3 regions of the Pseudoalteromonas sp. MT33b genome follow, and region 3 is predicted to be linked to each of the others. Evidence: predicted binding sites of a transcription regulator. Region 3 holds the regulator's gene; each other region holds the start of a gene.
The links. The regulator ArgR, encoded in region 3, controls arginine synthesis, uptake and breakdown. The targets are predictions, from matches to a motif close to ANTGAATANNTATTCANT.

Region 1 (8,312 bases), 1.5 Mb from region 3:
GCAATTAATGCCGATGAATGCCAAATTTATACTGATGTTGACGGCGTTTATACGACCGATCCACGCATTGAACCAAATGCGCGTCGTATGAGCCATGTTACTTTTGAAGAAATGCTCGAAATGGCGAGTTTAGGCGCAAAGGTCTTACATATTCGCAGTGTCGAAGCAGCAGGAAAGTATAATATACCGCTCAGGGTGTTATCGAGTTTTAATCCCGATCAAGGGACCTTGATCAGTTTTGAGGAGCCGGATGTGCAAGCAAATATTGTGTCGGGTATTGCGTTTAATCGAGATGAAAGTCTTATTTATGTCAACGCAGTGCCACAAGGAATGGAAAACCTTGCAAAAATTTTGCAACTTTTTGCAGAATTCGGTATCGAAATAGATATGATTAATCAAGTTAATCATAACTTTGAAAAAATAGACTATGCTTTTACTGTGCACACAAATGATTTTGAGCAGGCGCTTGAAATTTTAACCAGTAACCAAAGTGCTATCAAAGCTGAATCTATAAATGGAGTAAGCAATGTTGCCAAGGTATCTGCTGTTGGCGTAGGGATGAAATCTCACTCAGGTGTCGCAAGTTTATTTTTTAATGCACTTGCACAAGAAAGCATCAAAGTGATACTTATATCAACATCAGAAATAAAGATATCAGTTTTAATTGATGAAAAGTATTTAGAACTGGCTGTACGTGCACTACACAAAGTTTTTTTAACTGAAAATGAGTAAGATATAGAGTTTTTACTTACTTTTAGGTCTAGTTTTCATTAAAATGATTTTGACGCGGAATCTTTTAATTTTTTGGAACATGGGAGCAAGAGAATGCTAATACTAACTCGAAGAGTAGGTGAAACCCTAATGATCGGTGACGAAGTAACAGTTACTGTTCTTGGTGTTAAAGGAAATCAGGTTCGCATTGGTGTAAATGCACCTAAAGATGTCTCTGTACATCGTGAAGAAATTTACATGCGAATCCAAGCAGAGAAATCTAACCCTAATCCGGGTAATGTTTAATCAGCAAAAAGATTTTTTAAGAGCCACTCATTGAGTGGCTCTTTTATTTAGCACGGTGGTCATTGCTTCGTTTAGCGCTTGCTTTGATAAATACTGCATGCCTTTGTCTGCTTTTAAAATATAACCCTGCTCTGTTTCAATAATCTCATTGATTTGCTGCCAACTTAATTGGTAGCTTTTGTAAGGGTTTTCGGCTTTTACACCCTCATCATCAAAACTAACGGTTACTTCACTGCCTGATGCGCGACTCAGCATTTGCCTAGTGACCCACCAAGGGCGTTTGTAGTAAAACGATAAACACTCAACGATAGCCAGCATAAACATAAAGCTGCCAAGGTAATGGTTTTCAAGCATATAAAAGGCAAGTAACCCTAGGCTTATTAGCAATACTAATAATGGATATTTTGGTTTTGCCTGTGAAGAGTAGGGCAATGACTCATCAAAGCACTCATAGTAATAAGGTTTATCTAGTGTGTAAGTTATACTTAGCGACATTCATGGTACTCACATTATTTGATACATGAAGTTTATCATTTTTAGAAAAAAACTACCGTAGTTGGTTTTCATTTTGTTGTCATTATGAGAGCTTATACCAACCTGCAATATTACTTAATTATTCAGAGGGATTAAACCTGACGCTAGCTGCGTTAAAAGTTTCTATCTAGAACAACGTAATGATGAAGCTTTTTGCCTTGCTATTGCCCGTTTTACCTGTCTCTAAACAGCTTATTTAATTAAGCTGCCTAGAGTTTAAGTGAATGCGTTTAAGTAAATGTGTTTTTAGGCGAAAATATTATGCTCTTTAGCTCATTATCTTTAGCTCTTACAGTGGCCACTAACTCGTTTTTAGTTATGGCCGACTTGCCTTATACACCGATTGATGAAATTAACCTTGCTAAGCCCAATGGCAAGTTAGCAAAAGCTGTTGCGACTACGCCTCATGGCTTTTTGATGCATTTAGGTGATATGAAATCTGGCTCTCTTGCATGTACCAATGAACTCTTAACAAGCAATAAAAAACTACTTACTTCTCTTTCTTCTCAGCCATTTATTTACACGCCTGGCGACAATGAATGGACCGACTGTGACCGTGCTACGCTAAATCCCCGTTTTGATGAACTTGAGCGATTAAACTACGTTAAAGGATTAATGTATGACGAAGCATACGTTAAAAAAGCGAAGCAGCTAGAGGGCTTTACACAGCAGGCCGATATGCTTGAAAACGCTCGCTGGCAGTTTGACGGAATAGAGTTTCGCACTTTGCATATACCTGGTACGTTTAATGGCCGCTCTCAAATACTAAAAACTGATAAACATGTTGCACTCGATGCGGCCGATACACGAGACAAGCTTAATGTAAATTGGTTAAATCAGGCGTTAGTTAATCAGAGTGCGAAAGCATATGTGTTTGGCTTTCAAGCCGATATCTATCGTTCAACTAAAAAGCAGCCATGCGCTGATTCACGCCGAAGCGACTGCGACGCCTTTAAAGTATATCGAGATGCAATCAATGACTTTGCAAAGCGCACTGATAAGCCGGTGTTGGTAATGCATGGTGATACACCCCCATACTGTCAGCAGCAACTGGCTGATAATTTAACCCGTTTGAATGTACCCGGCGACTTTGAAGTAAGTGATATAGCGAAGGTGAGTTTAGTCGATGGTAATTGGCAAATTAACAGTATGGCGTCAGGGAAGGTATTAACTGTTCAATGTAAGTAAAAAATTAAGTAAAAAAAGAGCGGCTTTATAAGCCGCTCTGGTTTTAAGTTATTAAAACTTTAACTTCACACCCATTTTAAATTGACGACCTAAAACGTCATAGTTACTTGGGAATGTGTTACCTGAGTTTGAGCTTGTATCACCAGCTTCACCGCCCACTACAGGTGGCTCTTTTTCAAACATGTTATCAATACCGAATGTAACATTCATGTATTCGGTAACATGATAGCTGGCAAATAAATCGAAGTAATCGTAGCTTTCAATACTTCTGAATTCTTCAAAAACATTAGGTGCTTCGATTGGCTCAACATCAACACCATCTATATGGCGCCATTGTAATGAAACCGTAAAGTCTTCCCAAATCCAGCTAGTACGTTGTACCCAGCGTAATTCAGAAACAGGATCACAGCTTGTGCTGAAATACCCTTTACAGTCAATAATGCGGGCAGTGCTGGAACTTTGTGATTCTTGAGTTAGGTATTTGTTTACATTACCAGAGAACTGCAATTCGCCCATATCATCAAGCAAAATACCAAAATTAAACCCAAGCTCTACACCCTCGGCGCGTTGGTTTTTTAAGTTGGTCGTAAATTGCTCAATACCCGCGCCAGCAATTGTTAAATCACCCCCAATGCGGTTGATTTTTGCACACTCGTTTGCATCGCCAAGTACATAACATGCATCCAGAATTTCCTGAGCTGAGAAGTTACCAATAATATTATCAATATCAATATCGTAGTAATCGAGTGTAATTGTAAAGTTTTCAACTGCACTGAACTCAGGCGTCCAGACAATACCCGCAGTAAATGTTTCTGCTTCTTCAGCACCAGGTGGGTTCAAAGGATCGCTCCCGCTGATAACTTGCACTTGACCAGATATTACATCTTGTACATTACCTACTTGCGCGTCAGTCATGCCAGTTGAAATACAAAGTTGTCTCAACGTTGCATCAATATTAGCGGCATTTGCGACAGAGCAAGGATCTTGTTGTGCATTGTCTAAGCCTGTGACTACAGGTGAAGCAATCTCACCAACATTAGGTGCACGTGTTGCTTGTTGTTGCATTACACGAACAAGTACATCACTTACAGGGCGCCAGTTAAAACCGAGCTTCCAAGTTTCGTTACTACCAACAGTGTCATAGTCTGCCCAGCGGAAACCAAATTCAACATCAAGTGTTTCAGCACCAGGTAACCCATCTAACACAGGTAGGTAACCTTCTAAAAATACCTCATCAACTTTAAAGCCACCCGAAATTGGTAGCTGGTTACCACCTGCTCCCCCTTGGCAGCTTGCAGGGGCAAGTTTTAAACATTCATCCGGTTCAAAAAGGCCTTTTTCGCGACGATTTTCATAACCAAAGCTCATCGAAAGTGGCGCACCTGCACCTGGAATTTCGATAAAATTAATGGCGCCATTAACCGTTGCGGTGAAAATTTCTTGGCTGTATTTTTGCTGTTGTAGGGCGATTGCTTGAGCGTATCCTGCCATTTCTTCAGTGATTGTACCGAAACCACCAAATAAATTGATTGGCACACAGCTAGAATCACCATTTTTACAAGTGACACCATCTGTTGTATCAAGAGCATTTTGAATATTAGTTAGGTTAGTATAGCCGCCACGCACTGTGGTTCTGTTAGATTCACCATATTGGTAGCTAACATCGTATTCCCAGTCATCAAGGAAGAAACCTGTCACACCAGTTACAAGTTGGAATTGCGCACTGTCATAACGTTCTGTTCTTGCGCCAAGTTCTAACGTTCTACGGCGAAGTTGAACTTTTAAATAGTCTTCACTATCAACGATACCATTGCCATTGACGTCTTGCCAGTTGCTATCATCTAAGCTTCCAGCTGCCAGAGCTGCTGTTGCCCCGTCAATCATAAATTGTCTAGCTTGGTCACCAATTAGTGGATTAGCAAGCGGTAAGTTGAAGCTTGAACCAAATGTTCCAGATGGTGCGACCTGAGTATCAACACTGGTATTTGTGTAGTTGAAGCTTGAATATACTTTATGCTCATCAGTTAAGTTATATTTAGCAATGGCTGTAGCAGAATAACGCTCTGAAGGTGTTTGGTAGAAGTTATAAGGGTTAAAGTTAAATACACTACAGGTGTCTGGTTGCAATGTTCCGTCATTTCTAAATTGCCCAGAACCTGTTGTACCCGCACCTACAATCGCAAATCTCGTAGGGAATGCTGTTGTTGAACCGCCACTTTCAACAGAGTTTGGACCGCTACAATCTGCTGGTGCTGGAATTGGGGGTTCACCATTGAGGAATTGCTCGTAGTTAGCACCTGTTTTAGTTTCTATACCGAGTAGGCCCAACGGACGGTCACCCAGTAAGATTTGATCACGTTGGCTCCAGCCTAAAGAGAGAACCACATTGCCTTTATCATCTTCTAAATTAGAGCCGATTGTCAGAGCTATGCTGTCTTTATCGCCATCACCATCACCTGTTTCAGAGTGCTTAAAGTCTAAATCAACGCCTTGGAAGTCATCTTTTAAGACTACATTCACAGCACCTGCAATCGCATCTGAGCCGTATACCGCAGAAGCACCACCGGTAATAATGTCAATTCTTTCAATGAGGGCTGTGGGGATTGTTGAGCTATCAACAGACCCATTATAGTTGTATGGAATCATCCGGCGACCATTCATTAACACTAAAGAGCGTTGTGAACCTAAGCCCCTTAAGTTAATGGTTGCTGCACCGCCAGAGCCATTATTTACGTTACTACCGTCTCCAGGGATTGTTGAGGGAAGGGTTCTAAGGATTTGCTCTACTTCAGGTTCTTGTTGATAACCTAGTTCTTTTTCTCCAATTGAAACAATAGGGCTTGCAGAGACCGCACCAGGTTGTCTAATCCGACTACCGGTGACTGATATCACTTCGAGATCTTTTTTTGCTTCAGTTTCTTCTTCGGCTGAACTTGTTGGTGCATACAGTAAAACTGATGACACGAAGCCTGTACTAATTGCTAATCTTATAGCATTAGATAGTTTGCTGGTTAACATTGTTATCTCCCAATAAATTATAGTTGGCTAGAAAACAATGGAATACTGCTGATAGTCCATTCTTAGCAATATCAGCTTAGTATATATATTAGGTAAAAGTAAAAAAATACTTCGTTATTTTGTATATGTTTTTCAAAAATACCAATGCTTTACGAAAAAAAGCGACTTATAAAGCCGCTTTTTTTCGTAAAGTCTCTATTTTTAGCAGTTAGTTTCTTCTGCTTTTACACCTTCTTTAACTTCTTCGCATGCATCTTCTACTGCATTTTGAGCGTCGGTTACTGCTTCATCAATGCGCTCACCAGCTTCTTCTGCTGTGTTGTCTTCACACCCCATAATAAATAAAGCTGAAAATAGGGCGATAGTAGCTGCTTTTAAAGTTGAATTTTTCATAATGAAATTCCTTGTAAATAAATTAGTAAAGTAAATTGCTGTTGGTTTGTTATTACTTAGGTACATTGCCTCTAAGAGCACCTGATATAAGTGAAATAACAAGTAAAACTAAGAATATAAAAAATATGATTTTAGCTATGCCTGCTGCGGCCCCTGCAATACCGCCAAAACCTAACACTGCAGCGATTAGCGCTATAACTAAAAAAGTAACTGTCCAGCGTAACATAATGTTCTCCTTGGTTATTTAATTTCGTTTCGGTTGATTAGACTGAAGCGAGTTCCATACCAAAGTTTTAAAGTCCTTATTTTTCAATTTGTTAGTTTTGTTTTCGGTTTTTTTTGTGGCGTGTCGTTTGGTAATTATTACGAGTGATCATGTAACTTATTCATAGTGATAATTTTTCAACTTCTATGCTGAAAGTGGACGCCTGTGATTATGTTTTCTTGGTAAGACCAATTTAACCTGTATGGCATACAAGTTACCAAACCCCTTGCTTTAGCTGATTTTTACGCTGCTACGTTACACAGTTAACTATTTTTACATATAACTTTTGACTATATTGAGTATTTTTATCGTCTATATTGGGTAGTTAATTGCCGTAATGGCTTGGTGTTAATTAATTGTTTGATGTGTTACTCTGTAATTAATTGGTTTTACCAATTTACAATAAAGCTTTAAAAATAAGTTTTGTTTGTTATTATAAATGTATAAATATTCGATTTAAGTGTTTTTTTATTCTGAGTAGCGAGGGGAGCAGTATGGATATTGGTGGCTTACTTACAACCGCAGCCAGCTTAATGCTAACGGGTATGGTGGGTGTATTTATCTTTCTCAGTATTTTGATTTCAGCCGTACTGCTGATGTCGAAATTGTTGGGGCGATTTGAAAACTCTGCGAGCTCAGTTCCAGTCCGAACCGCAAAATTACAGCCTCAGCAAGGGGTACCACCGGCACATATTGCAGCTATCAGCGCTGCTATCGCTCAATTTAGAAATAAACAACAATAACGGAGCAGCTTGAACATGGCTAAATTAAAACTAACCGAATTAGTATTGCGTGATGCGCATCAGTCTCTATTAGCAACGCGTATGCGCCTAGATGATATGCTGCCTATTGCCGAAAAGCTTGATCATGCAGGTTATTGGTCTATTGAATCATGGGGGGGAGCTACTTTTGACTCCTGTATCCGTTATTTAGGTGAAGACCCTTGGCAGCGTATCCGTGAGCTAAAGGCGGCAATGCCAAACACTAAACAGCAAATGTTATTACGCGGTCAAAATCTCTTAGGTTATCGCCACTATGCTGATGACGTTGTTGAAAAATTTGTTGAACGCGCCCATAAAAATGGCGTTGATGTATTCCGTATTTTCGATGCGATGAATGATGTACGTAACTTAGAAACGGCGATTAAAGCGGCTGTTAAAGTGGGAGCGCACGCGCAAGGGACTATTTCGTATACGGTAAGCCCTGTTCATACGCTTGATATGTGGTTAAAACTTGCTAAACAATTAGAAGAGCTTGGTTGCCACTCTATTTGTATTAAAGATATGGCGGGTTTATTAAAACCGTATGAGTGTGAGCAACTCATTAAAGGGTTGAAAGAGACAGTTTCAATTCCGATTGCTATGCAATGTCATGCGACTACAGGGCTTAGCACTGCAACATATCAAAAAGCAATTGATGCGGGTATTGATATGCTTGATACCGCAATATCGTCAATGAGTATGACGTATGGCCACAGTGCCACTGAAACAATTGTGTCAATTGTTGAAGGCACAGAGCGCGATACTGAACTCGATTTAAATCAACTTGAAGAAATTGCTGCGTACTTCCGTGATGTTCGCAAAAAGTATGCGGCATTTGAAGGCAGTTTAAAAGGGGTTGATGGTCGAATTTTACTAGCACAAGTGCCTGGCGGCATGTTAACTAACATGGAAAACCAGCTTAAAGAGCAAGGTGCAGCAGATAAATTAGACCAAGTATTACTTGAGATCCCGCGTGTTCGTGAAGACTTAGGGTTCATTCCGCTTGTTACACCCACCTCACAAATAGTAGGAACACAAGCGGTACTTAATGTATTAACTGGTGAGCGTTATAAAACAATCACTAAAGAAACTGCCGGTGTACTTAAAGGTGAATATGGTGCGACACCAGCGCCAAT
Region 2 (8,312 bases), 1.3 Mb from region 3:
AGGGTCTTTTCAGCATTAACTTTAATCCCTTTAATGCAAGCTTGTGCCATATGAATACACGCAAGCCACGTTGGCATCGCATCAAACAAGCCTTCTTTGTCTTCTTGCATATCTTTATTATATGCAAGTGGTAAGGCCTTTAAGGTCATCATCATGGCACTAAAAGCACCAAAAACTCGCCCTGTCTTACCCCGAATTAGCTCAAGTGCATCTGGGTTTTTCTTTTGTGGCATCAATGATGAACCCGACGTCACACCATCCGACAATTCAACAAACCCTGCTTCACCAGAATTATAGAAAATAAGATCTTCAGCCATACGAGATAAATGAATCATTGAGATAGAGGCACAGCTTAATAGCTCCACCACAAAGTCGCGATCAGACACTGCATCAAGACTGTTGCGCGTTGCAGCGGTAAAACCTAGCCCCTCGGCAAGCGTTTGCCTGTCAATTGGGTACGCCGTACCAGCCAGTGCGCCACTGCCTAATGGACAAAAGTTCATACGCTTTTTCGCATCTGTTAAACGACTTTCATCACGCTCAAGCATTTCCACATACGCCATGCACCAATGACTAAAGAGCACGGGCTGCGCGCGTTGCAAATGTGTATAACCCGGTAAAATAGTACCCAGCTCACGTTCTGCTAAAGCAATAAATTCGGCCTTTAAATCAGCAATAGCGTCAAGAATATGATCCGCTGTATCGCGACACCATAAACGGAAATCTGTAGCAACTTGGTCGTTGCGGCTACGACCTGTGTGAAGTTTTTTTGCTAAGTCGCCAACTTTGTCAATTAATGCCGACTCAACATAAGAATGAATATCTTCATGCCCTGCCACAGCGACAGCCTGTGGATTAGCTTTAACCTCATCCAACAGAGTATTAAGTGCTGCGACAAGATCGTCGTATTCTTGTTGATTTAACACATCAACCTGTTTAAGCGCACCGGCCCACGCAACTGAGCCAATAATATCTTGCTCTGCAAGCTGATAATCAAAGGGAAGTGAATCGTTAAATTGCTTAAATGCTTCATCTGGACCCGTAGAAAAACGTCCGCCCCATAATGCCATTGAATTCTCTCCAAACGCTGATATTGCCCCGCTGAACGGGGCAAAATAAAATTATTTTTTCGTTAATGCAGAGATTCTGCTCGAAAGTGAGAATAAACGAATAAACCCTTCAGCATGTGATTGGTCGTATACATCATCTTCACCAAAGGTTGCAAAGTCTTCACTGTATAAGCTGTTAGGTGACTTCTTCTGCACTGCAGTTACTTGACCTTTATACAGTTTAAGAACAATTTCACCTGTTGCCAGCTTTGAGAGTGATTCAGCAGCTGCAAGAATTGAATCTTTAAGCGGCGTAAACCAACGGCCGTCATACACTAAGTGTGAGAACTCACCACCCAGCACTTCTTTCCACTTGCGGCTTGATTTATCTAACACGAGCTCATCAACAGCTTGCAGTGCAGCCATGATTACTGTGCCCCCTGGTGTTTCATAACAACCACGCGATTTCATACCGACTAAACGGTTTTCAACAATATCTACACGGCCTACACCATGTGGCGCTGCGATATCATTTAGCTTAACTAAACAATCGTATGGTTTTAATGTCTCACCATTAACCGCAACCACTTCACCTTCTACTACGTTTAATGTCACATATTCAGGCTCGTTTGGTGCTTGCTCTGGAGAGTTAGTCCAGGTCCACACTTGATCGCTCGGTTGGCACCATGGATCTTCAAGCTCGCCACCTTCGTGCGAAATGTGCCATGCGTTTGCATCACGGCTGTAAATTTTTGTAGCAGATGCTGAACAAGGGATATTACGCTCAGCCAAGTAATCTAGTAATGATTCACGGCTTGATAAATCCCATTCACGCCATGGCGCAATCACTTTAAGATCAGGCGCTAATGCTGCGAAACATGATTCAAAACGCACTTGGTCGTTACCTTTACCTGTGCAGCCATGCGACAGTGCATCAGCCCCCACTTTACGCGCAATCTCTACTTGTGCTTTTGCAATAATAGGGCGCGCCATCGACGTACCCAGTAAATAAGTACCTTCGTAGATAGAGCCTGTTTTTAATGTCGGATAAATATAATCACTGACCATTTCGTCTTTTAGGTCAACCACATAACACTCAGATGCACCTGAAGCGATTGCTTTGGCCTCAACGCCTTCAAGCTCTTCAGCACCTTGGCCTACATCAGCAACGAATGCGATAACTTCACAGCCGTAGTTCTCTTTTAACCACGGCACGATTGCCGATGTATCTAGACCACCAGAATAGGCTAATACGACTTTTTTGATTGAACTCATTGGTGTTCCTTAAACAAAATTTGGATTTAATAATGTGACAAGCAGTGCGTTTTGCGCATGCATACGATTTTCTGCTTGTTGAATAATTTTTGATGCAGGGCCATCCATTACCTCAGAGGTAATTTCAAATTCGCGATGAGCTGGCTGGCAATGCAACACTGTTTGCGCGCCCGTTTGATCAAGCAACGCTTGATTTAACTGGTACGGCATATATTTAGCCTTAACTTGCTCAAGTGGGGTTTTATCTCCCATAGATACCCACGTATCAGCATAGACTGCATTTGCGCCGACTGCCGCTTCAATTCTGTCACTGACCATCACAGATGCACCATTCATGGCTGCAATTTGCTCTGCTTGTTTGAGAATCTGTGAATCTGGAGAACTCCCCTTAGGGCAAACCGCCACAAAATCAGTCCCTAACGTTGCAGCAAGTAACATAAGTGAATGCGTCACGTTATTGCCTTCACCTAAATAAGCAAGCTTCAGTTTACTGACATCGCCGTGTACTTCTTGCAGCGTTAAGAAATCCGCTAATGCTTGGCATGGGTGGTATAAATCACACAGACTATTCACCACAGGCACTGACGAAAATTCAGCAAGCGTAGTTAATGTTTTATGTGCAAATACACGAGCCACAATACCGTCGGCCCAAGTAGAAATATTTAAAGCAAAATCTTTCACCGATTCACGTGCACCCATAGCCCCATTTTGTGAGTCTAAATACACAGCATGGCCACCTAATTTATTAATGCCTATATCGAATGATAAACGCGTGCGTAAGCTTGGTTTTTCGAATAATGTCACCACTGATTTGCCCGCTAACGCTTGGCTAAAATCAACAGGGTTTGCTTTAATTTTTTGCGCTAAGTCTAATAATTTAAGCGCGCCTTTTTGGTCTAATTCAAGACCCGATAAAAAGTGAGTTAACATGTAATACCTATGGTGTAATCTTTGTTCCAACGTGCTCGCCTTGCAATAAAGCGACTAAATTTTCTGGCTTTAACCAGCTTGAGATATACACACCACGTCGTAAATGTTGGGCAGCAAGAAGACTGGTCTTAACTTTGACCTCCATCCCGCCCTGAATAACTCCTTGAAGAATTAATGCATCTATTTGCTGCGTATTAAGTTGATGTAATGGTTGCTTATTTGCATCAAGTACCGCTTCTACATCAGTCATAAAAATAAGTTCTGCATCAAGCTCTTTCGCAATCGCTGCGGCCGCTTCATCTGCATTTACGTTGTACCAAAGTCCCTCTTCATCAAAACCAATAGAGCTGACTAATGGTAGACGGCCTTGTTCAATTAAGCTGGGTAAAATACTGTCGATACTGTCACAGCATTGCCCAACTTGCCCCAACGCTTTTAATTTTTGCTTAACCACAACACCGGCTTCATAAAGGCTCATACCCACAGGTTTATGACCCGAGGCAATGGCTTGACTCATTAGTTGTTTATTAGCACAGCCAGCTAACGCCCCAACGATGTATGGCATTTGTTCTTTTGGACTGATACGTAAACCTTGGTGCTTAGCACTGGCGAATCCCGCATCCATAAGCCATGCATCAACTAATGCACCCCCACCATGAACAATCACAAAGTTAGCTTGCTGTTGTGAGATTAAAACATCAAATAGGGCTTTTGCAGCATCGGCAGTATTTAATACCGCACCGCCAATTTTAATGACCCATGTTTTCATCATAACGCTCCTACTAATCCGGTATGATGAGGTATACCCATCGCTAAATTAATACATTGCAATGCTTGCCCAGCCGCCCCTTTTAACAGGTTATCAATGGCCGACATAACAATGAGCTGTTCGCCTTTTTGTTGCCACGCAATATCAACATACGGCTGTTTAGCAACGCCTTTAATACTGGGTATTTTGCTTCCAAGTAAACGAATCAACGGTTCATCGGCTAACACCTGATACGCTTCTGTTACTTGCTCTGGTGTTACACCGGGTTTTAATTGCACATAAATAGTTTCTAAAATTCCCCGCGGAAAATTCCCCAAATGCGGGGTAAATAACACAGGATGGCCTAAATGTTGTTCAATTTCAGGTGTGTGCCTGTGGTTAAATAACCCATAAGGCGCAAGTGATACTTCGCAAAAATGCGTATTAACACTCGCTTTTCTACCCGCCCCCGTGACGCCTGACACGGCATTAATAATAATTGTTTGCTCTGCTAATAAGCCGGCTTCTTTCAATGGTTTTAATGAGTTAAGTGCGGCTGTAGGATAACAGCCTGCAACCGCAACCAAATTTGCCTGACTGATTGCATCCGCATTCCACTCTGCTAGTCCATAGGCTGCTTGTGTTAAAAGCGTTGGATGCTGATGCGCAAAGCCATAGTAAGTGAGGTAATCCTCATTCCCAGCTAAACGAAAGCCGCCTGATAAATCGAATACTTTTTTACCCATTGCTAAAAATCGAGGAGCAAGGTCAACACTCACTTCATGATCTGTACATAAACACACGTAATCAGCATGCTGTTCGATGTCGGTATAAGCGGCTGCTGTTAATGGCTGTAATGGATGGTCTAAAAGCCCTAAATGCTCAGGATATAAGTCACTTAAACACTTATTTTTATCTAAGCTGCCCTCAGAGACATAACATGCCTTTAAAGTTAGTTGTGGGTGCTTGGCGACTAAACTCGCAAGCTCTGCGCCGCTATATCCACTTGCGCCAATAATCACTACATTCATTGCTTGGTTTTACCTATTTAACTTATCTATTTACACATTTAAAACTACTCGCTGTTTAGCGAATAAAAACACTATCTAAAGTAATGAAATAAGGTTATCGTCGTTTTGTGTTCATACGCTACTTTAAAGTATATTTATGCTCAAAAAGTGAATTGATATTCATAATAAATACTTTTATATTGTTATGCAATTAGATTGAATAATTATTTTTGGATTTTTTTATGTCGCTTCCCTCTTTTTTATCGATGTATCAACAATTGATTGCTGCGCCTTCAATTAGTGCAATTGAAGACTCTTTATGCATGAGCAATAAAGAGGTCATTACCTTACTTGCCAATTGGTGCGAAACCTTAGGCTTTAGCTGCGAAATTACAGAGCTTGAGCATGGCAAAGGTCGCTTTAATTTATTAGCGAGACGGGGTGAAGGTGAAGGGGGACTGATGTTAGCGGGCCACACCGATACCGTGCCATTTGATGACAGCCGCTGGAATTATGATCCGTTTAAATTAAGCGAGCATGACAACAAGTTATTCGGTTTAGGCAGCATTGATATGAAAGGTTTTTTTGCTTTTGTACTGCAGGCCATTAGTGAGCTTGATGCAAGCCAGCAAACAGAGCCTTTATTAATTTTAGCCACAGCCGATGAAGAAACGACAATGGCGGGTGCTCAGCAAATATGTCGCCACCCTAATTTAAAGCCCGCGCGCTGTATTATTGGCGAGCCAACAGACATGACACCGGTGTTTACTCATAAAGGCCACATGAGTTCAGCGATTCGCGTTGTGGGTCGTTCGGGTCACAGCTCAGACCCTGAGCGAGGCTTAAATGCCATCGAAGTCATGCATAAAATGATTACAAAACTGTTAATCATTAAAGACGAATTAAAGAATAAATATTCAGTTGAGCACTTTGTAATACCGTACCCAACATTAAACCTAGGTCATATTCATGGCGGCGATAACGCAAACCGTATTTGTGGCTGCTGTGAAATGCACATTGATATGCGCCCACTACCCGGTTTAAGCGTACAAGAGCTGCAAGCCATTTTGATTAATGCAGCCAATGAAATAAATACTGAGTATCCAAACGCTGTCAGCGTTATTGACTTACACGACCCAATACCTGCATTCAGCGGCAGCACAGATAGCGCTTTAGTAAAACTGGCAGAAAAGGTGTCAGGCCAACCTGCGGTTGCAGTTAACTACTGCACCGAAGCGCCGTTTATTCAACAATTAGGCTGTGAAACGATTGTTATGGGGCCAGGGTCAATCAACCAAGCACATCAGCCTGATGAGTTTTTAGCCATGGAAAAAATCAAACCATCGCAACAGATCATCAGTGAAATGATTAAGGCTAGCTGTTTTCAAAAGGCATAATACCATTTTGCAATAATTTTTAATCATTTTGAGGGATTAAACCAGTCGCTAACTGCGTTAAAAATTGCTGATTTACGACTGCATAGATGCAGAAGGTAGAGCAATGCAGGAGCAATGCAGGAGCAATTGCCGAGAATACCTAAATAACGAAATTTTTGCATTGTTATCAACGAGCTTTTATTGCCTCAACCTTGCTCATTGAAATACGCAAATTGGTATAAAAAAAGGAGCTTTCAAGCTCCTTTTTACTTATTTATATCACCTAATCCATGTACTTACTTAAATACTTTTTAAATACAGGATCTGTTTTAGACAGTTCTTTTTGCTCTGCAAGAATATCTTTTAATATAGCCTTTGACGTAAGCGGATTCGCTAACACAACTCTAAACACCACGGTAGGCTGGTAATCGTATTGCGCAGGGGTTAAACGTGTACGCGATACAAAAGAACGCCCAGCTTCACGCTGACGTTTTTGCATACTGGCCGTAAAACGGTTCAGTGAAGCATAAATATCGAGTTTAGTTTCTTCGTCAGCATTTTTAAGTTTTTCTTGAATCTGTTTAGGGACATATCGATAGGTTAATAAACACAATTCAGGTTCTGAAATCAGCTCAAAGTCTTCGTCTTGCCTAATTAATTCAGCAAAGGTACGTGCTTTAACGATACTGCGATCAATCAGCATCTCGTAACCTTTACGACCAATGACACGTAAGCATGCATGCACCAACATTGCCATGCCTGGGCGACTACCTTCAAGCGTATGACTCCCCAAATCTTTTGAGCCTTTACGTAAAATATACTCTGCATGATGCTCAATCGCATCGGTTGCTGCTGGGTCTTTAAATAACACTAAACCAGCGCCCATTGGCACATACATCTGTTTGTGGGCATCGATTGTAATTGAATCGGCTCGCTCAACACCACTCAATAAATGGCGATAGTTTTGCGATAATAAGGTTGCTCCTCCCCATGCTGCATCAACATGGAAATGACAGCCCAATTCTTCACTTAAATCAGCCATATCATTAAGGGGGTCAATACTGCCTGTTTCCGTAGTACCCGCAACACCTACCAGCGCCATTACCTTAATGCCTGCCGCTTCCAGTTCTTGCGCTTTTTCACGCATGGCTTGAATGTCTACTTTATTGTTCTTATCGGTTTTTATTGCAATGATATTGTCGCGACCAATTCCCAATAAATCGACTGTTTTACCAAGAGAGTAATGACCTCGTTCAGAAACCAGTACAGCAAGCCCTTTATAGCCATAATGCAACATACCCGCAATTAAGCCTTGAGCTGCAATTCCTTTGTAATCGCCATCCGCTCTTAATAAACGGTTTCGTGCAATCCACAGTGCGGTAATGTTGGCAACTGTCCCCCCTGAGCAAAATGCACCGAGTGACGTTTTTGCACTATGCATCCACTTACTGTAAAACGCATCATCTTGTCCATATACAAGGTGATGCATCATACCAAGCACTTGTCGTTCAAGTGGGGTGAACGCTTTTGAGGTTTCAATTTTTACTAAGTTTTGATTCAGACCTACCATCAACTTTGATAACGGCAGTACAAAGTGCGGTAAAGCAGAAGTCATGTGGCCAATAAAGCTAGGCGCGGCTGTATGAACTGAATGCGCAACAAGTTGCTCCATAATATCTTGAGCATAGTCAGATACAAATGTGGGCTCTTCTGGAATCATTGCCGATTGAAAGTCTTTCTCTATCTCATGAAGAGGCTTCTCAATCGCAGCAATATTCTCGTTTAAGAATCCTGCAAGGTTGCTTGAAATCTCTGATTCAATTTTACTCAGTGTCGAGTCTGGTGCTTCTGGCACCGTAAAAATACGAATCAAACTTTCTTTAGAGGCGACGGCACAACGCTTTTGATCCATCCTAATACCCAT
Region 3 (8,312 bases):
AAAGCGCAAAATATGTATGCCTCAGTCAATATGGAGTACCCAGTAAAACAAGGGGTTGCTTTATCTGATATGGTGGCATCATGGGGCAAATTTAAAGAAGATACTTTGTCGCTTGATGAAATTAGCAAATATCGCCCTGTGGCACTTAAGCTAATTGATGAAGTGAAGTTTGATTTATAACGCACAAAGCGTTATTCCAGCTTAAAAATTTGAAAAAGCTGTTTAAGCGGCATTGCTTAAACAGCTTTTGTTTTATATCGCCCTGTTATTAATGAAGGAATAACAGCCTCGTATGCATGTGAAGTTTTCGTTGTCTCGCTGGCAGTTAATAGCTTGGTTTATCGGGTTATTGCTTGTAACACCTCTTGGCTTTTTATTAGTGGAGTCTCTGCAAGGAGGCTCTGATGTGTTTCAGCACTTGTTTGATACTGTGTTGTGGGATTACACCCGCAATACTCTATTCTTGATTGCTGGAGTCGGGCTTTTAAGTTGCCTCATCGCGCTGCCATTAGCGTGGTTGACTGCGTATTGTGAGTTTCCGGGACGAAAGCAATTTGAGTGGGCGCTCATGCTGCCACTTGCCATGCCGACCTACTTGATTGCTTATGTTTACACGGACTTACTCGATTATGCAGGTCCCGTACAAATTGCGCTACGTGATTGGTTTGGTTGGCAATCGCCGGATGACTATTGGTTTTTCGATATTCGTACCTTAACAGGAGCAATAGTGATGATTGCCCTTGTGTTGTATCCCTACTTGTATTTAATTTTCAAAACAGCACTGAGAGAGCAATCATTTAAACTTGTGCAAGCCAGCCAGTTAATGGGGCTGTCACCTTTGCAAAGCTTCTTACGAGTAAGCTTGCCACTTGGCCGCGGCGCTATTGTGGCGGGTATTACCTTAATTAGCATGGAGGCGATGGCTGACTTTGCAACAGTGAACTATTTTGCTGTGAGTACATTGACGACCGCCGTTTACGATACCTGGTTGGGGTATTACTCTCTCACTGCGGCTGCAAAAATTTCTGGTATTATGCTGCTCATTTTATTCTTAACCCTGATGCTTGAGCGCTACAGCCGAAGAAACCAAGCCGTGTATGAGCGCCAATCAAGTGTTAATAGTGCGACGTTATACAGCTTAAAAGGCAGCGCAGCCTGGGGGGCAACAATAGCCTGTAGCCTTACTTTGGTGCTGGCGTTTTTATTACCCGTGGCAGTGCTTGTGAAGTACGCTATTGTGTATGCGGAAGATGCGTGGAATGGTGCATTTTTTAATTATGCATGGCAAAGCCTCAAGGTTGCTGTCGTCGTGAGTCTGGCGACTATTATACTGAGCTTATGTGTGCTGTTTTATCAACGCATAAGTAAAGACCGTTACCCCCTTATTCCTGGACGTCTAGCGAGTACAGGGTACGCACTACCAGGCACGGTGCTTGCTATCGCCGTTTTACTGCCTTTAACGCAGCTTGATGACTTACTGAATGCATGGTTAGAGCCGCACGGTTTTTCGTTAGGCCTAGTATTAAGTGGTACTCTATTTGCGATGGTTTTTGCTTATATAGTGCGTTTCTATGCAATTGCGCATGGGGCGCTTGAAAGTAGTTTCTTACGTATCAGCCCCTCACTCGATATGGCGAGTCAATCAATGGGCAAAGGGCCTTTTACAACCCTGTATAAAGTTCATTTACCCTTGCTAAAACGCGGTATATTAACCGCAGGATTATTAGTATTTATTGAATGTATGAAAGAGCTACCCGCCGCATTGCTCTTGCGTCCATTTAACTTTGAAACTTTGGCCACGCATGTTTTTCAGTATGTCAGTGATGAACAATTAGAGTTAGCGTCTATTTCGGCCTTGTTTATTGTTTTAGTAGGACTAATTCCTTTGTATTTCGTTAATCGTTCGATGGAGCACAATCACTCATGAGTCATTTGATAATTAAAGACTTAGCCTACCAATATAATGGCACTAAGGTATTGAGTGAGCTTACTCTAAATGTGAAGCAAGACGAAATAGTCTGTTTATTAGGCGCCAGTGGGTGTGGTAAAACCACCACGTTAAAAGCAATTGCAGGTATTTTACAGCCATCGCAAGGATACATGAGTATCGACTCACAAGTGGTCAATGACAATCATCACTTTATTGCGCCAGAAAAACGAAATATCGGCATGATGTTTCAAGATTACGCTTTGTTTCCGCATCTAACAGTAAGCGATAACATTGCCTTTGGTTTGAGCAATATGAGTAAAGCACAAAAACGTGAGCGCGTGAGTGAAATGCTCAGGTTGGTTAAACTAGATGGCTGTGCAAAACGATACCCACATCAACTCTCCGGTGGGCAGCAACAACGTGTCGCAATAGCGAGAGCTTTGGCATATAAACCCAGTTTATTACTACTTGATGAGCCATTTTCGAACATTGATACCCAAGTGCGTTTTGAACTAATTGCTGATATTCGTCGGATTATAAAAGACCAACAAGTTTCCGCTGTTTTTGTGACGCACTCAAAAGAAGAAGCGTTTGCCTTTGCTGATACGCTTGCGGTGATGCACGGTGGAAAAATAGCGCAACAAGGCACTCCTGAGCAGTTATTTAGCCAACCTAACTCAAAGGAGGTTGCAGAGTTTCTTGGTACGGGCATATACTTAACGGCAAAAGTCTTAACGCCAACTGAATATGAAACGACGTATGGTGTCATACATTCGCTAACCGAAAGCAAGCATCAAGGTCAACACGGTGTGGTGTATGTACGACCTCATCATATTAAGTTATGTGAGGCAGAGCACGGCGATGTAAGTAGTCAAGCCATACTCAACAGACGTTTTATCGGTACGCGTTATGTGTATAAGGTACGTATTGCTGGGCAGGAGCTAGAAGTTGCTGCCGAAAATGATCGTGTACTAGCGGTCGAACAACTAGTAAAAATAAAAATAATGCCACATACGGTCAATTTTTTCGAAGATTAAACAGAACGTTATAATCCTGAATTCCTTGTCTGTATGTTTGATAACGAGTAGCTAAGGATTCATTATGGCGCAAGCGCAATCTGGGATTTGTGCTGAAGCAAACTTACACGGTTTGCACCTGTTTTTTAATGTTTATGATGGTCACGATGAGTCATTACGCAAAAAACTTAAACGCGTAAGCGTCATTCAAGACGAGTTTGCAGACCAATTCTCTGAAGCCATGTTGTCATGTGTGGTTGCGCTTGGTGCGCAGTACTGGCCGCATATACTGCCAGAGTTTATTCCAAGCCAATTACAAAGCTTTCCAAATGTGACGCACAGTGAGCACGTCATGAGTGCGCAGCCATTCGATTTGTTTGTGCAAATTCGCTCTGATCGTGAAGATGTAAATCACCTTTTTGCTCTACAAATCATTAAATTATTTACACCTGATGTTGAGCTGGTGGAACAAGTTCGTAACTTTCGCTTTTTAGATGGCCGCGATTTTAATGGCTTTATTTATGCGGGAGACACTCCGCATGGGCGACAAAAGCGAAGCACCGCACTGATTGATAAGCCGGGTCATTTTGAAGATCAGGGAAGTTATATTCATGTGCAGCGTTTTGTGCATGACCTAAGCGTGTGGCAACATTTGTCGTTATCTGAGCAAGAGCAAATCATGGGGCGTACACGTCTTGATAACACGTTAATAATGCCAGCTGTTGAAACGAGTCATGCAGTACGAAATGAATTAAAAGATGAAAAGGGTCAGCCTCTCATACTCAATCAAAGCATGCCGTTTGGTGACGTTCATAAACAGGGCATTTTAATGGTGTCGTGTGCAGCGCAAGGTGATGCGTTTGAACAGGTACTCAAAAGCCGATTAGGGCAGGGCGAATGTTATGACCATTGGCTCGATTTTACACAAGCCGACATGGGGTCTGCATTTTTCGCCCCGTCAGTAAACTTTTTGAAGCAGCTTTAACGTTAAACTGTATCGAATAATGTTCTAACACGGTCTAGCGTGACATCGATTTCAGAAATTTTTGCAGGGGCGATAAAAATAGTGTCGTCGCCTGCAATTGTACCCAGTACACCGTCTGCCTTACCTAATGAATCCAGTAATCGGGCAATCAGCTGTGCAGCCCCTGGGCTGGTACGAATAATAATCATCATTTCGTTGTGCATGATGTCGATAACAAGCTGACGAAGAGGGCTCTTTGCGGTTGGCACACCCATTTCGGCAGGTAAACAATACACCATTTCTTGTTTTGCATTGCGTGTGCGTACAGCGCCAAATTTACTCAACATGCGTGAGACTTTACTTTGGCTAATATTATCAAAGCCTTGGTCTTTTAATGCTTCGACAATCTCCCCTTGTGAGCCAAAGTTTTCTTCTTTTAATAACGATTTAAACGCTTTGATCAGTGCTTCTTGTTTGTCTTGTGGTTGCATGTTGTCGTTTCTTTTATTCATCAAATATGAAGTAATTCTACACAATTCTGCATAGTTATGCAGTATTTGTTTGCATTTGTCGTCCAAATACCGTCACGTTACAGCTAAGTTTACAACTATGGTCGAAATTATACGCGAAATAAGCAGGATAAATTTGTTTTTAGTCGCTAATTTCATTATCTTTAGGGCCACAAATATTTCCTACCTCAAATTACGGAGAATTCCAATGAAAGTTGCTGTTTTAGGCGCAGCTGGCGGTATCGGCCAAGCATTGTCTTTATTATTAAAAACAAGTTTACCTGCAGGTTCTGAATTATCGTTATACGATGTTGCCCCTGTTGTTCCTGGTGTAGCGGTTGATCTTTCTCACATCCCAACTGACGTTAAAGTTGAAGGCTTTGGTGCAGACAGCTTGGACGCTGCATTAGTAGGTTGTGATATCGTTCTTATTCCAGCGGGTATGCCACGTAAGCCGGGCATGGACCGTTCGGACCTTTTCAACGTAAACGCAGGTATCATCAAAACATTAGCTGAAGGCATCGTTAAAAACTGCCCTAAAGCGTTAGTAGGTATCATCACTAACCCAGTAAATGGCACTGTGCCAATCGTTGCTGAAGTATTCAAAAAAGCGGGTACTTACGATGCTAACCGTGTATTCGGTATTACGACTCTTGACGTGATCCGTTCTGAAGCGTTTGTAGCTGAGCTTAAAGGCTTAAGCGCAACTGACGTTAAAGTCCCTGTTATTGGTGGTCACTCTGGTACAACCATTCTGCCACTTCTTTCACAAGTTGAAGGCGTTACTTTCACTGATGAAGAAGTTGCAGCACTTACTCCACGTATCCAAAATGCAGGTACTGAAGTTGTTAACGCTAAAGCTGGTGGCGGTTCAGCAACACTTTCAATGGGTGCCGCAGCGGCTCGTTTTTGTATGTCTTTAGTGAAAGGCTTACAAGGTGAAGACGTGGTAGATTACGCATACGTTGCTGTTGAAAATGGTGATGCTGCTTACTTCGCACACCCAGTACGTTTAGGTAAGAACGGTGTTGAAGAAATTCTTTCTTACGGTGAGTTAAGTGCATTCGAAGAGCAAGCTAAGAACGACATGCTAGCGACACTTAACAAAGACATCCAAGAAGGTGTTGATTTTATCAACGGTTAATCCCGATTGATGCTAAGCGCTTCACATGCATGTTGAAGCGCTTAAAACAAAAAAGCCTGCAATTGCAGGCTTTTTTAATGGCTCGAATAAAGTATCGCTTAGTGAGCGCGGGCGACCGCAATCCGCGCTAAGCTTTCTAACGCTTGTTTGTATGGCGTGTCGGGTAAAAAAGCAATGCATGCAATGGCTTTATCAGCTTCTTGCTCTGCTTTTTGCATTGTAAACTCAAGGGCTTTGGTATCAGCGAGCGTCGCTAGAATGCTGTCTAAGTGATCCATACCATTGCCTAGTTCAATGGCTTCACGAACTAGTTTTACTTGCGCTGGTGTGCCTTTTTGTATCGCGTAAATAAGCGGTAAAGTAGGTTTACCTTCAGCTAAGTCATCACCAATGTTTTTGCCAAGTTGCTGTGCATCAGCATTGTAATCAAGTACATCATCTACTAGTTGAAAAGCAGTCCCTAAATGCATGCCGTATAGGTTTAATGCGTCGAGGACTTTTTCGTCTTGCTCGGTAATGATAGCAGCAAGACCCGTTGCGGCTTCGAAAAGCTTGGCGGTTTTGCTGTAAATAACCTGCATATAGCTTTGTTCGGTGGTGTTAGGGTCATTACAGTTCATAAGCTGCAACACTTCACCTTCAGCAATGACATTGGTCGCATCAGCTAAAATTTGCATGATCGGCATTTTGCCAAGCCCAACCATAAGCTGGAATGAGCGAGTGTAAATAAAATCACCCACGAGCACACTGGCTGCATTGCCAAACTCTGCGTTTGCGGTAGGTGTACCTCGACGCAAATTAGACTCATCAACCACGTCATCATGCAGCAAAGTTGCTGTGTGAATAAACTCAATGATGGTTGCTAGGGTAATGTGATCTTTACCCTCATAGCCTAAAGCTTTAGCTGCTAAAATAGCCAACATGGGGCGAACACGCTTGCCACCACTGTTAACTATGTATAAACCAAGTTGATTAACCAACGCGACATCTGAGCGCATTTGGGCATGTATAAGTTGATTGACGTCATCCATTTCATTTTCGATTAACGCCTGGATAGCTTTTATATCCATTGATCTCCGAGCCAATTTTTATGGGTATACGAGGCTGATTGTACATCAAAAATTGCGCTTGCTCGATATTTTGTGATGATTCAATAAAAAAACACGTTAAAGTTTCTGTTTTCGGCTCAATTATAACGACTTAATTTTATCTGCTTGTTTAATAAGTGAACATTCTAGACTGATTTATTAGCTATATTTGTCTCGGTCATTTAATTGTCACAAGATCGCAAAAACCGCTTGGCAAGCGGTGTTTTTAGGATAAAATAAGGGAAAATATTGAATTGCCCTTAATGCAGCTATTTTTTATTCATTTTATCTAAAAAGAGGCTTGCTAGTTTTTGCGCATTAGCGTAAACTTCGCGCCCTATTGAAGAATATTTTAGTTGCGTCGATTTGAGGGCGCACAGACGGAGTTAATTATGTACGCGGTTTTCCAAAGTGGTGGTAAACAGCACCGTGTGACTGAAGGTCAAACAATTCGTCTTGAGAAATTAGACGTTGAAACTGGTGCAGCAGTTGAATTTGATTCAGTACTTTTAGTTGCTGATGGTGAGAAAATCGAGATCGGTGTACCGTTCGTAAACGGTGGTAAAGTGACAGCTGAGGTTGTTTCACACGGTCGCGGTGAGAAAGTGAAGATTGTTAAATTTAGACGTCGTAAGCATTCTCGTAAGCAAATGGGCCATCGTCAATGGTTCACTGAAGTTAAAATCACTGGCATTAGCGCTTAATTAGAGGTACTTAGAAATGGCACATAAAAAAGCAGCTGGTAGTACTCGTAACGGTCGCGATTCAGAAAGCAAACGCCTAGGTGTTAAGCGTTTTGGTGGCGAATCAGTTCTAGCGGGTAGCATCATTGTTCGTCAACGTGGTACTAAGTTCCACGCTGGTGCAAACGTAGGTATCGGTAAAGACCACACTATCTTCGCAAAAGCAGATGGTAAAGTTCAATTCGAACAGAAAGGTCCTTTAAACCGTAAATACGTAAATATCGTAGCTGAGTAATCATCTCGATATTTGAAAAACCCCGCCTTTGCGGGGTTTTTTGTTTTAAGGCACTCGATTATATAGCTAAGCATCTTCGGCACTGTACGAAGATGCTTAGCTATATAATTAGGTGTATAATACAGTTATTAACAAGCCAATCTTAAAGTGAGTAATCATGAAGTTTGTAGATGAAGTGGAAATTCGTTGTGACGCGGGTGATGGCGGCAGCGGTGTCGTATCTTTCCGACGTGAAAAATATGTGCCGGATGGCGGTCCTGATGGCGGCGATGGCGGCGATGGTGGCAGTGTCTATCTACAGGCCGATGAAAACTTAAATACCTTAATTGATTATCAGTTTGAGCGTTTTCATAAAGCAGAGCGTGGCACCAATGGTCACGGTCGCAATATGACCGGTAAGAAGGGCAATGATTTAGTCCTAAAAGTACCTGTTGGAACCCGTATTACAGATGTTGATACTGAAGAGTCATTAGGTGATTTAACAATGCATGGCCAGAAACTGGTTGTTGCAAAAGGAGGCTTCCATGGCTTGGGGAATGCACGCTTTAAATCAAGTACGAACCGTGCTCCGCGCCAAAAAACATTAGGTACGCCTGGCGAAGTAAGAAATTTACGTTTAGAACTGATGTTGCTTGCTGATGTTGGCTTACTGGGGTTACCTAATGCGGGCAAATCAACATTTA

Region 1: a site for ArgR is predicted at 6,854-6,871, ahead of H3302_RS03975 (OadG family transporter subunit). Genes of this name have one in related genera too.
Region 2: a site for ArgR is predicted at 5,180-5,197, ahead of argC (N-acetyl-gamma-glutamyl-phosphate reductase). Genes of this name have one in related genera too.

What each region holds. Positions count from the first base shown of each region.
Region 1 is NZ_CP059831.1:842,398-850,709, forward strand. It holds gene H3302_RS03940 (aspartate kinase) at 1-732, shown strand, start outside; gene csrA (carbon storage regulator CsrA) at 826-1,017, shown strand; gene H3302_RS03950 (YcxB family protein) at 1,045-1,512, opposite strand; gene H3302_RS03955 (hypothetical protein) at 1,813-2,739, shown strand; gene H3302_RS03960 (TonB-dependent receptor domain-containing protein) at 2,791-5,757, opposite strand; gene H3302_RS03965 (hypothetical protein) at 5,959-6,150, opposite strand; gene H3302_RS03970 (DUF1328 domain-containing protein) at 6,203-6,376, opposite strand; gene H3302_RS03975 (OadG family transporter subunit) at 6,910-7,158, shown strand; gene oadA (sodium-extruding oxaloacetate decarboxylase subunit alpha) at 7,174-8,312, shown strand, end outside.
Region 2 is NZ_CP059831.1:615,458-623,769, reverse strand. It holds partial or broken gene argH (argininosuccinate lyase) at 1-1,070, opposite strand, end outside; gene H3302_RS02985 (argininosuccinate synthase) at 1,122-2,324, opposite strand; gene H3302_RS02980 (ornithine carbamoyltransferase) at 2,334-3,254, opposite strand; gene argB (acetylglutamate kinase) at 3,262-4,023, opposite strand; gene argC (N-acetyl-gamma-glutamyl-phosphate reductase) at 4,023-5,033, opposite strand; gene argE (acetylornithine deacetylase) at 5,255-6,409, shown strand; gene panP (pyridoxal-dependent aspartate 1-decarboxylase PanP) at 6,672-8,300, opposite strand.
Region 3 is NZ_CP059831.1:2,890,686-2,898,997, reverse strand. It holds gene H3302_RS13125 (Fe(3+) ABC transporter substrate-binding protein) at 1-180, shown strand, start outside; gene H3302_RS13120 (iron ABC transporter permease) at 293-1,927, shown strand; gene H3302_RS13115 (ABC transporter ATP-binding protein) at 1,924-2,967, shown strand; gene H3302_RS13110 (Dyp-type peroxidase) at 3,032-3,931, shown strand; gene argR (transcriptional regulator ArgR) at 3,934-4,401, opposite strand; gene mdh (malate dehydrogenase) at 4,628-5,563, shown strand; gene ispB (octaprenyl diphosphate synthase) at 5,662-6,633, opposite strand; gene rplU (50S ribosomal protein L21) at 7,044-7,355, shown strand; gene rpmA (50S ribosomal protein L27) at 7,372-7,629, shown strand; gene cgtA (Obg family GTPase CgtA) at 7,787-8,312, shown strand, end outside.